2 linked regions of the Kitasatospora sp. NBC_00315 genome follow. The protein of the gene in region 2 binds, or shares a complex with, the protein of the main gene of each other region. Links are inferred from orthologs where the notes say so. Each region holds a gene or a part of one and is shown on either strand. Other genes may lie near its edges.

Evidence for each region.
Region 1: the proteins of secA (region 2) and secY are in contact, whole or in part, in a crystal structure (PDB 3DIN), measured with the Thermotoga maritima proteins. The link is inferred for Kitasatospora sp. NBC_00315 from one-to-one orthologs. Residues at the interface, in WP_004082002.1 of Thermotoga maritima: Glu261, Ala262, Arg263, Lys300, Ala301, Arg302, Thr303, Ile304, Ile305, Leu323, Tyr324, Asp325, Pro326, Val329, Ser330, Tyr333, Ile336, Lys340, Phe345, Val349, Glu363, Phe364, Tyr374, Ser375, Gly376, Gly377, Glu393, Ile395, Thr482, Ser483; in WP_004081795.1 of Thermotoga maritima: Glu108, Gly109, Glu110, Glu111, Ala236, Glu237, Arg238, Arg239, Ile240, Thr241, Ile242, Gln243, Tyr244, Ala245, Arg246, Arg247, Val248, Thr249, Gly250, Arg251, Arg252, Val253, Tyr254, Gly256, Ala257, Ser258, Thr259, Tyr260, Leu261, Pro262.

What each region holds. Positions count from the first base shown.
Region 1 is NZ_CP108025.1:4,957,670-4,963,908, reverse strand. The notes cover bases 914-3,736. They hold secY (preprotein translocase subunit SecY), read right to left. Parts: upstream 3,071-3,736; coding sequence 1,757-3,070; downstream 914-1,756. Other genes in these bases: rplO (50S ribosomal protein L15), read right to left, coding at 3,401-3,736; OG823_RS20575 (adenylate kinase), read right to left, coding at 1,104-1,757; map (type I methionyl aminopeptidase), read right to left, coding at 914-961. Also shown: more of map, read right to left, coding at 122-913; more of rplO, read right to left, coding at 3,737-3,853; rpmD (50S ribosomal protein L30), read right to left, coding at 3,855-4,037; rpsE (30S ribosomal protein S5), read right to left, coding at 4,037-4,654; rplR (50S ribosomal protein L18), read right to left, coding at 4,703-5,086; rplF (50S ribosomal protein L6), read right to left, coding at 5,090-5,629; rpsH (30S ribosomal protein S8), read right to left, coding at 5,652-6,059. UniProt on the Escherichia coli protein: The central subunit of the protein translocation channel SecYEG. Consists of two halves formed by TMs 1-5 and 6-10.
Region 2 is NZ_CP108025.1:5,202,854-5,210,841, reverse strand. Bases 2,340-5,677 are described here. They hold secA (preprotein translocase subunit SecA), read right to left. Parts: upstream 5,297-5,677; coding sequence 2,540-5,296; downstream 2,340-2,539. Other genes in these bases: OG823_RS21625 (winged helix-turn-helix domain-containing protein), read left to right, coding at 5,514-5,677; OG823_RS21635 (Rv3235 family protein), read left to right, coding at 2,340-2,425. Also shown: OG823_RS21645 (hypothetical protein), read right to left, coding at 1-53; OG823_RS21640 (patatin-like phospholipase family protein), read right to left, coding at 196-1,257; more of OG823_RS21635, read left to right, coding at 1,676-2,339; more of OG823_RS21625, read left to right, coding at 5,678-6,680; OG823_RS21620 (response regulator), read right to left, coding at 6,685-7,449; hpf (ribosome hibernation-promoting factor, HPF/YfiA family), read right to left, coding at 7,644-7,988. UniProt on the Escherichia coli protein: Required for protein export, interacts with the SecYEG preprotein conducting channel.

The sequences.
Region 1 (6,239 bases), 240 kb from region 2 along the record:
GTGGTTTTGTGCTGGTCAGCGAGGCAGCATAGCGAACGTTCGACGCGTGGCGAAAAGGACGAAGAGCCCGGAGGCGGGGCCTGCGGGCTCTTCGTCGGCGCCAGGTGCGCAACGGTGCAGGTCAGCCCAGCGGATCCGGCGCGGCGGTGATCCCCAGCTTGGCCAGTTCGGCCTTGCCGCCGTCGAAGGCGGTCAGCACCAGCGGGCCCTGCTCGGTGACGGCCACCGAGTGCTCCCAGTGCGAGGCCCAGGTGCCGTCGGTGGTGACGACCGTCCAGTCGTCCTCCAGCACGGTGGTGTGCGGGGTGCCCAGCGAGACCATCGGCTCGATCGCCAGCACGGTGCCGGGGACGAGCTTGGGGCCCTTGCCCCGGCCGCGCTCGACGTAGTTCAGCACGTGCGGCTCCATGTGCATCGCGGTGCCGATGCCGTGGCCGCCGTAGCCCTCGGTGATGCCCCACTTGCCCTTGGGGGGCAGCGGCTGACGACGGATGTAGCCCTCGATCGCCTTCGAGACGTCGGCCAGCCGGTTGCTCTTCTTCATCTGGGCGATCCCCGCCCACATCGAGCCCTCGGTGACCCGGCTGAGCATCTCCACCTCGGGCCGGACCTCACCCACCGCGACGGTGATCGCCGCGTCGCCGTGCCAGCCGTCCACGATCGCGCCGCAGTCGATGGAGATCACGTCACCCTCGACCAGCACCCGCTCGCCCGGGATGCCGTGCACGACCTCGTTGTTCACCGAGGCGCAGATCACGCCCGGGAACCACAGGCCGCCGTGGTCGGCGCGGAAGTTGGAGGTGGCACCGTGGTCGGCGATCACCTTGGCCGCGATGTCGTTCAGGTCCTGGGTACTCACACCCGGGGCGACCGCCGCACGGGCCGCCTTGAGCGCCTCGGCCACGACCAGCCCGGCCACCCGCATCTTCGCGATCTGCTCGGGGGTCTTGATCTCCACCATCTGGCCACGCCTTCCCATTGGTCGCCGCCCGGTCCTTGCCGGGCGGCCCTGCACGCATACCACCGTACGACGCCGTACGGCCGCGACGCCCCACTCGGGGCGCCGCGGCCGTATGCACGTGATGAAGCCGGGCCTCGGGGGCTCAGCCGTTCTTCTTCAGCGCCTCGATCGCGCGCTGGGTGACCTCGTCCACCTTGCCGAGCGCCGGGATCGTCGCGACCAGGCCCTGCTGGGCGTAGTAGTCGATGATCGGCTCGGTCTCGGTGTGGTAGACCTCCAGGCGGGTCCGCACCTTGTCCTCGGTGTCGTCGGAGCGCTGGTACAGCTCCCCGCCGCACTCGTCACAGACATCCGCCACCGCGGGCGGGTTGTAGTCCACGTGGAACACGTGGCCGCCGTCGTTGCGGCACAGCCGGCGACCGGCGATGCGCTTGACGACCTCGTCCTCGGGGACCTCCAGGTCGAGCACGCCGTCGAGGGCGATGCCCCACTCGGCGAGGATCTCGTCGAGTGCCTTGGCCTGGACAAGGTTCCGCGGGAAGCCGTCGAGCAGGAAGCCGCCTGCGGCGTCCGACTGGGCCATGCGGTCCTTGGCCATACCGATGGTGACCTCATCCGGTACCAGGTGACCCGCGTCCATGTAGCCCTTGGCCTCGAGCCCCAACTGGGTGCGCTGGCCGATGTTGGCACGGAACAGGTCGCCGGTGGAGATGTGGGGAATGGAGAGGGTCTTGGCGAGCAGGTGCGCCTGAGTACCCTTCCCGGCCCCTGGAGGTCCGACGAGGACGATTCGCATCAGCGGAGGAACCCTTCGTAATTGCGCTGCTGGAGCTGGCTCTCGATCTGCTTAACAGTTTCGAGTCCGACACCGACGACGATGAGCACGCTGGTGCCGCCGAACGGGAAGTTGGTCTGCTGTCCGAAGGCGACCAGGGCGATCATCGGGATCAACGCGATCAGGCCCAGGTAGAGCGAACCCGGCCACGTGATGCGGGTGAGCACGTAGTTCAGGTACTCGGCCGTCGGTCGGCCGGCCCGGATCCCCGGGATGAACCCACCATACTTCTTCATATTGTCGGCAACTTCTTCGGGGTTGAAGGAGATAGCCACATAGAAGAAGGCGAAGAACACGATCAGGAGGAAGTAGGTGGCCATGTAGATCGGGTGGTCACCCTTGACGAAGTTCGTCCTGATCCACGTCGCCCAGCCGGCCTGGCTGTTGGTCAGCTGGACCAGCAGAGCCGGGATGTACAGCAGCGACGAGGCGAAGATGACCGGGATGACACCGGCCTGGTTGACCTTGAGCGGGATGTAGGTCGAGGTGCCGCCGAAGGCGCGGCGCCCGATCATCCGCTTGGCGTACTGAACCGGAATCCGGCGCTGTGCCTGCTCCACGAAGATGACCAGCATCACAACGATCACGCCGACCGCGATGACGGAGAGGAACTCCACCCAGCCGCCGCCGATGGTGCCCGACTTCTTGATCGCCCACATCGAGCCCGGGAAGCCGGCCGCGATGGAGGTGAAGATCAGGATGGACATGCCGTTGCCGATACCGCGGTCGGTGATCAGCTCACCCAGCCACATGATCACCGAGGTGCCGGCGGTCATCGTGATGACCATCACCGCGATCCGGAACACCGAGGTGTCCGGCACGATCTGGTTGGCCTGGGCGCAACCGGAGAACAGCGCGCCGCTGGAGGCCGTCGCCACGATGCCGGTGCCCTGGAGCACGGCCAGCGCGATGGTCAGGTAGCGGGTGTACTGGGTGATCCTCGCGGTGCCGGCCTGCCCCTCCTTCTTCAACGCCTCGAGTCGCGGGATCACGACGGTGAGGAGCTGGAGGATGATGCTGGCCGTGATGTACGGCATGATGCCGAGGGCGAAGATCGTCAGCTGGAGCAGAGCGTTACCGCTGAACAGGTTGACGAGGCCGAACAGGCCGCTCGTCTTCGCCGGTCCGGACAAACACTGGTTCACTGCCGTGAAACTGACCCCTGGGATGGGGATGTGCGCACCCAGCCGGAACAGCACCATGATGCCCAGCGTGAACAGCAGCTTCTTGCGCAGGTCGGGCGTCTTGAACGCCCGCGCGAACGCACTGAGCACGGTGCCTCCTGCGCCTCCCGCACGTCGTCGGCGGGAGGGTCGGTCCTGATGGGGGGAGTTTGCGGTTCCGCTCCCGACGGACGGGCGCAGACAGAGCTGCGCGAGCCTACAAGGGAACTCCACGGACTCTAACAGTGCACGGCCACCCGACAGAAGCGCGTGCCGCCCCTCCCCCACGCATGGGGTACGGGATGCCCGGTTTTGCCATACAAAAGACTTGGCGTTTCCGGGCGGGAATCCGTTCCGCGGACAGCCGGACGGGGCGGCCGGGAAATGCAGCGGGCCCCGTACCTCCCTTGCGGGAAGTACGGGGCCCGGGAGTCAGCGAGCTCAGATGAGCTCGGTGACGGTGCCGCCGGCGGCGGTGATCTTCTCGGCGGCGGAGCCGGAGACGGCGTCAACCGAAACCTGCAGCGCGACCGAGATGTCGCCGGTGCCGAGCACCTTGACGAGCGAGTTCTTGCGAACGGCGCCCTTGGCGACCAGGTCCTCGACCGTGACCTCTCCACCCTGCGGGTAGAGCTCGGCCAGCTTGTCGAGGTTGACCACCTGGAAGGTGATCTTGAACGGGTTCTTGAAGCCCTTGAGCTTCGGCAGACGCATGTGGAGGGGCATCTGCCCACCCTCGAAGCGCGTCGGAACCTGGTAGCGAGCCTTGGTGCCCTTGGTACCACGACCAGCGGTCTTACCCTTGGACGCCTCGCCACGACCCACGCGGGTCTTGGCGGTCTTGGCACCCGGGGCGGGACGCAGGTTGTGGACCTTCAGCGGAGAGTCCGCCATGTCAGTCAACCTCCTCGACCGTGACGAGGTGGCGGACAGTCTGGGCCATCCCGCGAATCTCGGGACGGTCCTCCTTCACGACCACGTCGTTCATCCGCTTGAGACCAAGCGAACGAAGGGTGTCACGGTGGTTCTGCTTGCTACCGATGTAGGACTTGGTCTGCGTGATCTTGAGGCGAGCCATCAGGCGCTCACCCCAGCAGCACGCGCCCGCAGCAGGGCAGCGGGAGCCACGTCCTCCAGCGGCAGGCCACGACGGGCCGCGACCTCTTCGGGGCGCACGAGGCCCTTCAGAGCGGTGACCGTGGCGTGCACGATGTTGATCGCGTTGGAAGAGCCGAGCGACTTCGACAGGATGTCGTGGATGCCGGCGCACTCCAGAACGGCACGCACCGGGCCACCGGCGATAACGCCGGTACCGGGGGCAGCCGGCTTCAGGAGCACGACGCCGGCAGCCTTCTCGCCCTGGATCGGGTGAGGGATGGTGCCCTGGATACGGGGGACCTTGAAGAAGTTCTTCTTGGCCTCTTCAACACCCTTGGCGATGGCGGCCGGAACCTCCTTCGCCTTGCCGTATCCGACACCTACGGTGCCGTCACCGTCGCCCACCACGACCAGCGCGGTGAAGCTGAAACGACGACCACCCTTGACAACCTTGGCGACACGGTTGATCGCGACGACACGCTCGACGTATGCGCTCTTCTCGACGACGGGGGCGCCGCCGTCACGCTTACGGTCACGCCGCTCGCCACCGCCGGTGCCGCCGCCGGCGCCGCTACCGCGGCGCTGGGGTCCAGCCATTGGAATTACCTCTCTCGATTACGTCCGTCGACTGAGCCGACGAGCGGCTTAGAAGTCGAGCCCGGCCTCGCGAGCAGCATCGGCCAGAGCGGCGATGCGGCCGGCGTACCGGTTGCCCGCGCGGTCGAAGACGACCGACTCGATGCCGGCGGCCTTGGCGCGCTCGGCGACCAGGCTCCCGACCTTCTTGGCCAGCTCGGTCTTGTCGCCCTCGACGCCCTTGATGGAAACGTCGAGAGTGGACGCCGACACCAGGGTGAAACCCTTGGCGTCGTCGATGACCTGGGCGACCATGTGGCGGTTCGAACGCGTCACCACGAGGCGCGGACGCAGCTCGGTACCGGTGACACGCTTGCGAACGCGGATCGCGCGGCGCTTACGGGCGGAGGGCTTGTAGGCGTTGCCCTTGCCGATCTTGACAGAAAGACTCATGGCTTACTTACCGCTCTTTCCGACCTTGCGGCGGATGACCTCGCCCGCGTACTTGACGCCCTTGGCCTTGTACGGGTCGGGCTTGCGCAGCTTGCGGATCTTGGCCGAAACCTCGCCGACCAGCTGCTTGTCAATCCCGTCCACGTGGAACTTGGTGGGCGACTCGACCACGAAGGAGATGCCCTCCGGGGCCTCGATCAGAATCGGGTGGCTGTAGCCGAGCTGGAACTCCATGTTGGAGCCCTTCGCTGCGACTCGGTAACCAACACCGCTGATCTCCAGCGACTTGCGGTAGCCCGCGGTCACGCCGGTGATCATGTTCGCCACCAGCGTGCGGGAAAGGCCGTGAAGGGCCTTCGACTGACGCTCGTCGTTCGGGCGGGTGACGAGCAGGTTGCCGTCCTCGCCCTTGCCGATCTCGATCGGCGCGGCGACAACGTGGGTGAGGGATCCCTTGGGACCCTTCACCGAGACCGCCTGGCCATCGATGGTGACGTCCACGCCGGCGGGAACCGGGATGGGCAGCCGTCCAATGCGCGACATTGCTGTACCTCCGTTTCCCGAATTACCAGACGTAGGCGAGAACTTCTCCGCCTACGCCCTTCTTGGCGGCCTGCTTGTCGGTGAGGAGACCCGAGGACGTGGAGATGATCGCCACGCCCAGGCCGCCGAGCACCTTCGGCAGATTGGTGGACTTTGCGTAGACCCGCAGGCCCGGCTTGCTGATCCGCTTGATGCCAGCGATCGAGCGCTCACGGTTGGGGCCGAACTTGAGCTCGATGGTCAGCTTCTTGCCGACCTCGTTCTCCTGCGGCTCCTCAACCTTCCAGGAGGAGATGTAGCCCTCCTGCTGCAGGATCTCGGCGACGTGCGCCTTGATCTTGCTGGCCGGCATCGCCACGGTGTCGTGGTACGCCGAGTTCGCGTTACGCAGACGCGTGAGCATGTCTGCGATGGGGTCGGTCATGGTCATGATGGGCCTCAGGCCTCTCTCGCCGTGGTTTCTCCGCGCCAGGTCCCCCCGCCGCACTCCGGTGAAGGAGTGCGGACAGGGGCACAGACGCAGGGGACCTGCGGCGTCGTAAGACTAAGTGCGAGCCCTCCGAAGAGGGTCGACAGCAGCTATGGAGCTGCCGCGACAGGGGGCCCGACC
Region 2 (7,988 bases):
CCCGGGTGCGCCGCCGCCAGGCCGTTCAGGGTGGTGGGCACGTAGACGCGCATCGGGCACTCTCCAGATCTTCGGCGACGGGGCCCGGGGCGTGACCGCGACGGGGCACGGCCCGGGCGGGACCAGAATACGGCGCGGGTGATCAGCGGTCCGCCCCTTCGCGGCGTACCCGGCGCCGACGGCGGGGCGGGGCGCTCAGCGCACTCCGGCCAGTGCGGCCCGGCTGGTGCGCAGCGCGCACTCCAGCACCTCGCCCCGGCGGGCCGGATCCATCATGTTCGGCCCCATCACGGCGAGGTCCTCCAGCGTCGGCGCGAGCAGCTGCACCCGGGTGCCGGCCGCCCGCAGCAGCCGGGCCTCGCGCAGCAGCTGGCGGGTCACCGAGCGGCGGTAGCGGCTGACCAGCTGCGCCAGCACGCCCCGGGGGCGGTCCCGCTCGCGCCACTCGCGCAGGGCGGCCACCGTGCCCCGGCCGGGCTCGGCGCGCCCGCGCGGATGCAGCCGCAGCGCCATCGGGGCGAGCACGTACACCTCGTCCAGGCCCCGGCCCAGCATCAGGTCGGCGTTGGTCGCCGACCAGCAGCCACCGTCCACGTAGGGGCCGCCCGCCACCTCCACCGGGGCGAACCAGCCCGGGATGGCGCAGGAGGCCATCACCGCCTCGCCGACCTCGGCGGGCGGCGCGCCCGGATCCCCGAAGGCGACCCGGTGACCGGTGCGGTAGTCCACCGCCACCACCCGCAGCACCGAGCCGCCGAGCCGGTGGTCCGGGCCGGCCAGGCCGCGGACCAGCTCTCCGACCGGTGCCACCGAGCCCCGGCCGGTCGGCACCACGGCGGAGACCATGGTCAGCCACGGGTACTCGCGCGGGTGCCGCACGGTGGTGCGCAGCAGGCCCGGCGAGCCGATGCCGGGCCGTGGGCGCGGCGGCAGCGCGCCGCCGACCGCGGTGTCGTAGTCGAAGTCCACCCCGGCCAGCGGACCGGTGGTGATCGGCAGGCCGCGCTGGTGGTCCCGCAGCTCCTGCGGGCGGACGCCGCTCGCCAGCATCGCGCCGAGGATGGATCCGGCGGACGTCCCGAGCAGCACTTCGGCGTGGCCGGGCTGCCGGCCGGTCACCTCCTCGACCGCGCACAGCGCGCCGATCGTCCAGGCCGCGCCGAGCATCCCGCCGCCGCCCAGGACCAGGCCGCGCCGTACCCCGTCCGCGGCCGGCGGAGCCTGCGTGCCATCGCTCGTCGACGCCTGCGTCACCATGCCAGCCACCCGTCGTCTCTGCCGGACCGCGCCGCGGTCCCGCCGTGGAGCCCCGTCACGGGCCTCGCCGCCGGCCACCCGATGGGGGGCCTTGTCCCGATCCTCGGCATTACCCGTCGGTAGCCTTCCCGCCACACGCGGCCCGCGACCCAGAATTCACCGGCCGCGCGCGTCCCCCTTCGGGCACTTCCGCCGTGCCCTCCGCGTCAACCGGGCGTCCGGACGGCCCTGTGATGCCCCTGGGGCGCCATGGCGTACTCACCCGGATAGGTGACACCGGGGCCGGTCCGGGAGGTGCGCGGCGGGGCGCTCCTGCCCGCGCCCGGGGTGCCGATACCGAGGCAGCGTCCCGACCGCACGGGACCGGCCGACCGGCCCGCCAGCCCGACCAGCCCGACCGACCCGGGGGTAACCGCGCATGACAGAGTCCTCGACCACCCCACGCAGTACCGCCCGGCACGCCCGCCCGCTGCCACCGCCCGTCCGCACGCCCCGCATCCGCCCGCTCGCCGCCACCCCGGCCTCGGCCACCACCGCGGCCCGGACCTCGGCCGGCAGCACCGATGGCGCCGGAGCCGACCGAACCCCCGACCACACCGGGCCCGCCGACCGCCTCGCCGACGCCGGCCGCCTCGACCGCCCCGCCCACACCGGCCACGCCGCCCACGCCGCCCGCCCCGACCACCCCGACCACACCGACGGCAGGCCGCACCCCCGCCGCGCGGCCGATCGGCCCGCCTCGGACCGGTCGGCCGCCGCCCGCCCCGTCCGGCATCCGCGCGCGGCCTGCGCCGGGCCGCCGGGCCCGCACCCGCGGGAGCAGGAGGCGCGGTCCCGGCGGGCCGCCCGCGCCGAGCTGGCCGGGCGTTTCGCCCTGCGCCTGGTCGAGGTGCTCACCGGCGTCCGCCCGGCCGGGCAGCTCCAGCGGCACACCACCCTGGACGGCTACGGACGGCTCACCGCGCTGGTCCGCTCCGGCCCGCTGCGCCCGCGCGGCGCGGACGCCCGCCCCCGGCTGGGGCGGGTGCACGACAGCGCGCCGTCGGCGGACGTCGTGGAGGCCTGCGTACGGGTCGAGTTCGGCCGGCGCCACCACGTGGTGGCGTTCCGCCTGGAGCAGCACCGGCGGACCGGCCAGTGGCAGTGCGCCACGGTCGAGAGCCGCTGAGCGGGCCTCCGGGGGGGGCGCCGCGACGCCCCCCGGACACGGCGAAAGGGCGCCACCCCCGAGCCGGGGAGCGGCGCCCTTCGGGCCCGTGCGCGGTACGTCCGCGCCGGTGGGTCAGGCCTTGCGGCGGCGGCCCTTGGCCGACTTGGCGGCCTTGCGGCGCTCGGCCCTGGTGAGGCCGTCGCCCTCGTCGTCCGCCACGGTGTCCTCGAAGTCGCCCTCGATCACGGTGTCGTCGCCGTCGACCGTCGGCGCGGTGTAGTGCAGGCGCTGCGGCTTCGGCGCCTCCAGGCCCTTGGCCTTGATCTCCGGCCGGCTCTCCTTCTCCAGCGAGATCTCGCCGTCGCCGTCCGTGATCGGGACCTCCTCGACCTGCTGCTCGACCTGGACCTCCAGGTTGAACAGGTAGCCGACGGACTCCTCCTTGATGCCCTCCATCATGGCGGTGAACATGTCGAAGCCCTCGCGCTGGTACTCGACCAGCGGGTCGCGCTGGGCCATCGCCCGCAGGCCGATGCCCTCCTGGAGGTAGTCCATCTCGTAGAGGTGCTCGCGCCAGCGGCGGTCCAGCACCGAGAGGACCACGCGGCGCTCCAGCTCGCGCATGATCTCCTCGCCGAGCTGGTCCTCACGGGCGCCGTACTGGGCCTGGATGTCCTCCTGGACGGCCTTCAGCAGGAACTCGGACGTGAGGCCGGCCGAACCGCCCGCCTCCTCCTCCAGCTCCTCCAGCTCCAGGGTGAGCGGGTAGAGCTGCTTGAGCGCGTTCCACAGCTTGTCGAGGTCCCAGTCGTCCTCGAAGCCCTCGCCCGTCGCGGCCTTGACGTACGCCTCGACGGTGTCGTCCATGAAGTGGCCGATCTGCTCCTGGAGGTCCTCGCCCTCCAGGACACGGCGGCGCTCGCCGTAGATGACCTCGCGCTGGCGGTTCAGCACCTCGTCGTACTTCAGGACGTTCTTGCGGATCTCGAAGTTCTGCTGCTCGACCTGGGTCTGGGCCGAGGCGATCGCCCGGGTCACCATCTTCGACTCGATCGGCACGTCCTCCGGGACGTTCGCCATCGAGAGCACGCGCTCGACCATGCCGGCCTTGAACAGGCGCATCAGGTCGTCGCCCAGCGAGAGGTAGAAGCGGGACTCGCCCGGGTCGCCCTGACGGCCGGAGCGGCCGCGCAGCTGGTTGTCGATACGGCGCGACTCGTGCCGCTCGGTGCCCAGCACGTACAGGCCGCCGGCCTCGCGGACCTCCTCCTGCTCGGCCTTGACCGAGGCCTTGGCCTTCTCCAGCGCCTCCGGGAAGGCCGCCTCGTACTCGTCCGGGGTGTCGGTCGGGGCGAGCCCGCGCTGGGCCAGCTCGGCCGCCGCGAGGTGGTCGGGGTTGCCGCCGAGCATGATGTCGGTGCCACGGCCGGCCATGTTGGTGGCGACGGTGACGGCGCCCTTGCGGCCGGCCTGCGCGACGATCTGCGCCTCGCGCTCGTGGTGCTTGGCGTTCAGCACCTCGTGCGGGATGCCGCGCTTGCGCAGCTCCTGGGACAGGTACTCGGACTTCTCGACCGAGACGGTGCCGACCAGGACGGGCTGGCCCTTCTCGTGCTTCTCGGCGATGTCCTCGACCACGGCGGCGAACTTGGCCGGCTCCGACTTGTAGATCAGATCGGGCTGGTCGATCCGGCGGGGATCCTTGTTGGTCGGGATCGGCACCACGCCGAGCTTGTAGATCTGGTGGAACTCGGCGGCCTCGGTGGTACCGGTACCGGTCATGCCGGAGAGCTTCTCGTACAGCCGGAAGAAGTTCTGCAGGGTGATGGTGGCCAGGGTCTGGTTCTCGTTCTGGACCTCCACCCCCTCCTTGGCCTCGATCGCCTGGTGCATGCCCTCGTTGTAGCGGCGGCCGGCCAGGATGCGGCCGGTGTGCTCGTCGACGATCATGACCTCGCCGTTCATGACGACGTAGTCCTTGTCCGCCTTGTAGAGCTCCTTGGCCTTGATGGCGTTGTTCAGGAACCCGACCAGCGGGGTGTTCACCGACTCGTAGAGGTTGTCGATGCCGAGGTAGTCCTCGACCCGCGAGACGCCGTCCTCCAGGACACCCACGGTGCGCTTCTTCTCGTCGACCTCGTAGTCCCGGTCGATCTTGAGGCGCTGCACCAGCTTGGCGAAGTCGGCGTACCACTTGGTCGCCTGGTCGGCCGGGCCGGAGATGATCAGCGGCGTACGGGCCTCGTCGATCAGGATCGAGTCGACCTCGTCGACGACCGCGAAGTTGTGGCCGCGCTGGACCAGTTCGTCCTTCGACCAGGCCATGTTGTCGCGCAGGTAGTCGAAGCCGAACTCGTTGTTGGTGCCGTACGTGATGTCCATCCCGTACTGGCGCTTGCGCTCGGGAGGCGTCATGTTGCCCAGCACCACGCCGACCTCGAGGCCGAGGAAGCGGTGCACCCGGCCCATCCACTCCGAGTCGCGCTCGGCGAGGTAGTCGTTGGTGGTGATCAGGTGGACGCCCTTGCCCGTCAGGGCGTTCAGGTACGTCGGGAGCGTGCCGACCAGGGTCTTGCCCTCACCGGTGCGCATCTCGGCGACGTAGCCGAGGTGCAGGGCCGCGCCACCCATGATCTGGACGTCGTAGTGCCGCTGACCGAGCACACGCTTCGCCGCCTCGCGGACGGTCGCGAACGCCTCGGGCAGGAGGTCGTCCAGGCTCTCGCCGTCGGCATGCCGCTGCTTGTACTCATCGGTCAACGCGCGCAGCTCGGCGTCCGTGAGGTTGACGAAGTCCTCTTCGATGGAGTTGACCTGGGCAGCAATCCGCTGCAGCTTGCGAAGGATCTTGCCTTCGCCGGCGCGCAGGATCTTGTCGAAGACGGACACTTGAGCGGGCTCCTTGCCTGTATTGGCACTGGACGACTGCACGGGGGCCACCCCACCGCACGGGCCATCGTATGCGAGGAGTCCAATGCCCCGGGAGGTGCGTCAGCACGCTATTCCCGTGTCACCCGTGAGAGCACTTCGCCCGATAGGCCGTCCTACCGGGTCAAACCGGTCACCCCGAGGACCGCTGTCGGCGCCGCCCCCTACCCTCGCAGGCATGACCGTCACGACTCTCAGCGCCGACGAGGCCCGCCGGATCGCGCTGCGCGCACAGGGCCTGCTCGGGGCGCCGGACCGCCGGAGCGGGGTCCGCGGGGTGCTGAGGCACCTCGGCGCCGTCCAGCTGGACACCATCTCGGTGCTGGCCCGCTCCCACGAACTGATTCCGTACGCCCGGCTCGGCGCGGTCGGCCGCCCGGCCGTCGAGGCGGCGTACTGGGGTGGCGGGACGAGCTTCGAGTACTGGTCGCACGCCGCCTGCGTGCTGCCGGTGGAGGAGTGGCCGCTGTTCGCCTTCCGCCGCCGCCACTACCGCGACCGGGGCAACCTCTGGGGCCACCGGGTGACACCGCGGACGTACCGGCAGGTGCTGGACAAGCTCCGCGCCGAGGGGCCGCTCACCTCCACCGAGCTCGGCGGCGCCAAGCGGACGGCCGAGTGGTGGGACTGGTCCGACACCAAGATCGCGGTGGAGCGGGCGCTCGCCTTCGGCGACGTGGTCTGCACCGAGCGGCGCAGCTGGAAACGGGTCTACGAGCTGGCCGAACGCGCCGTTCCCGCCGAGCTGTTCGGGCGCGACCCGGCCGACCCGCAGTGCCTGCGGACACTGGTCGAGCAGTCCGGCGCCGCACTCGGGGTGGCCACCAGGGCCGACCTGATGGACTACCACCGACTCCGGGCCGAGCAGGTGGATTCGGTGCTCGGCGACTGCGCGCTCGTCCCGGTCGAGGTGGCGGGCTGGGGCCCGTCGGGCGCCCCCGCCGCCGCCTGGGCCGACCCGGCCGCACTGGCCGACGCACCCCGCGGCCGGCACCGGACCACCCTGCTCTCGCCGTTCGACTCGCTGGTCTGGGACCGCGCCCGCACGGCGCGGATCTTCGGCATGACGCACCGGCTGGAGGCGTACACCCCCAAGCACAAGCGGGTGCACGGGTACTTCGCGATGCCGCTGCTGACCGGCGGCCGGCTGGTCGGCCGGGTGGATCCGGCCCGCGAGGGCCGAACCCTGGTGGCCCGTCAGATCTCGCTGGCGGCGCCGAAGCACCTCGGGGCGCTGGCCACGGCGCTGCGCGAGGCGGCCGAGTGGGTCGGCTGCGAGAGCGTCCGGGTGGAGGCGCTGACCGACGAATCGCTCCGGGAGCCCCTGGAGCGGCTGCTGGGCTGACGCGTCAGCCTATTTCGAGGATCTTCTCCCGCATCGCGTAGACCACGGCCTCCATCCGGGAGTGCAGCTGCAGCTTCTCCAGGATGTTGCGGACGTGGTTCTTCACGGTGTTCTCGCTGATGAACAGCTCCTTGGCGATCTCCCGGTTGTTCATACCGGTGGCCACCAGTTTGAGCACCTCCAGCTCCCGGTCGGTGAGCCGGGGGGCGGGCACCAGATCACGGTCGTCGGACCGCCGCTGGATCATCGACTTGAACTCGGTGAGCAGTTTGGACGCCATCGAGGGGCTGATCTGCGACTGGCCGTCGGCGACGGCGCGGATCGCGGTGGCGACCTCGTCGGTGGAGATCTCCTTGAGCAGGTAGCCCGTCGCACCGGCCTTGATCGCCTCGTAGAGGTCGGCTTCCTCGTCGCTTATCGTCAGCATGATGATCTTGGCGCTCGGCACCACGTCCTTGATCGCGGTGCAGGCCTCGATCCCGCTGCGCCGCGGCATCCGGACGTCCATCAGGATGATGTCGGGCAGCAGGTCGGCCGCCTTGAGGACCGCCTCGGCGCCGTCCCCCGCCTCGCCGATGACCTTGATGTCCTCCTCCTCGGCCAGCACGATCTCCAGGCCCCGGCGGAACAACGCGTGGTCGTCCACCACCAGCACCCTGATCGGCTCCCCCCTGCGTGGGGCGTACTCGGACTCAGGAGCCTCTCCCACCCCCGCGGGCACCCCCTGAACCGGCCCGCCGGCGGGCCCCAGCCCGAATCGATCCCCCATCCGCTCCTCCCCCGTAGCCGGTCGTCGTCGCGCCAATCATTCCACGACCGGAGCACTCCACGATCACCCTCCGGCGCGGGACGATCATGCATGGGTCACCGACCCGGCCGGCTCCGCTCGAACGGGTGACCCCGGCGGCGTCCGCCACCGGGGTCACCCCTGCTCACCGCTTCGGACGGAGGCCCCTCCGGAGGTCAGTCCTCGTCGTCCGGGCCGCCGAGCACGCCACCGGCGCCACCGACCGCTCCCTCGACGGCACTGCCGTCGGCCTTCAGGTGGATCACACCGTAGTGGTAGCCGTGCCGGCGGTAGACCACGCTCGGCAGACCGCTGTCCTTCTCCACGAAGAGGTAGAAGTCGTGGCCGACCAGCTCCATCTCGTAGAGGGCCTGGTCCAGTGCCATGGGTACGGCGGGGTGCGTCTTCTCGCGGACGACGAGCGGTCCGTCGCCCTCCACCTCCAGAGATCCCATCTTGGTCTTGCGGACCGCTCCGTTGCTGCCGCCGTCGTCCGCCACGGTGTCGGGCAGGGCCGCGAG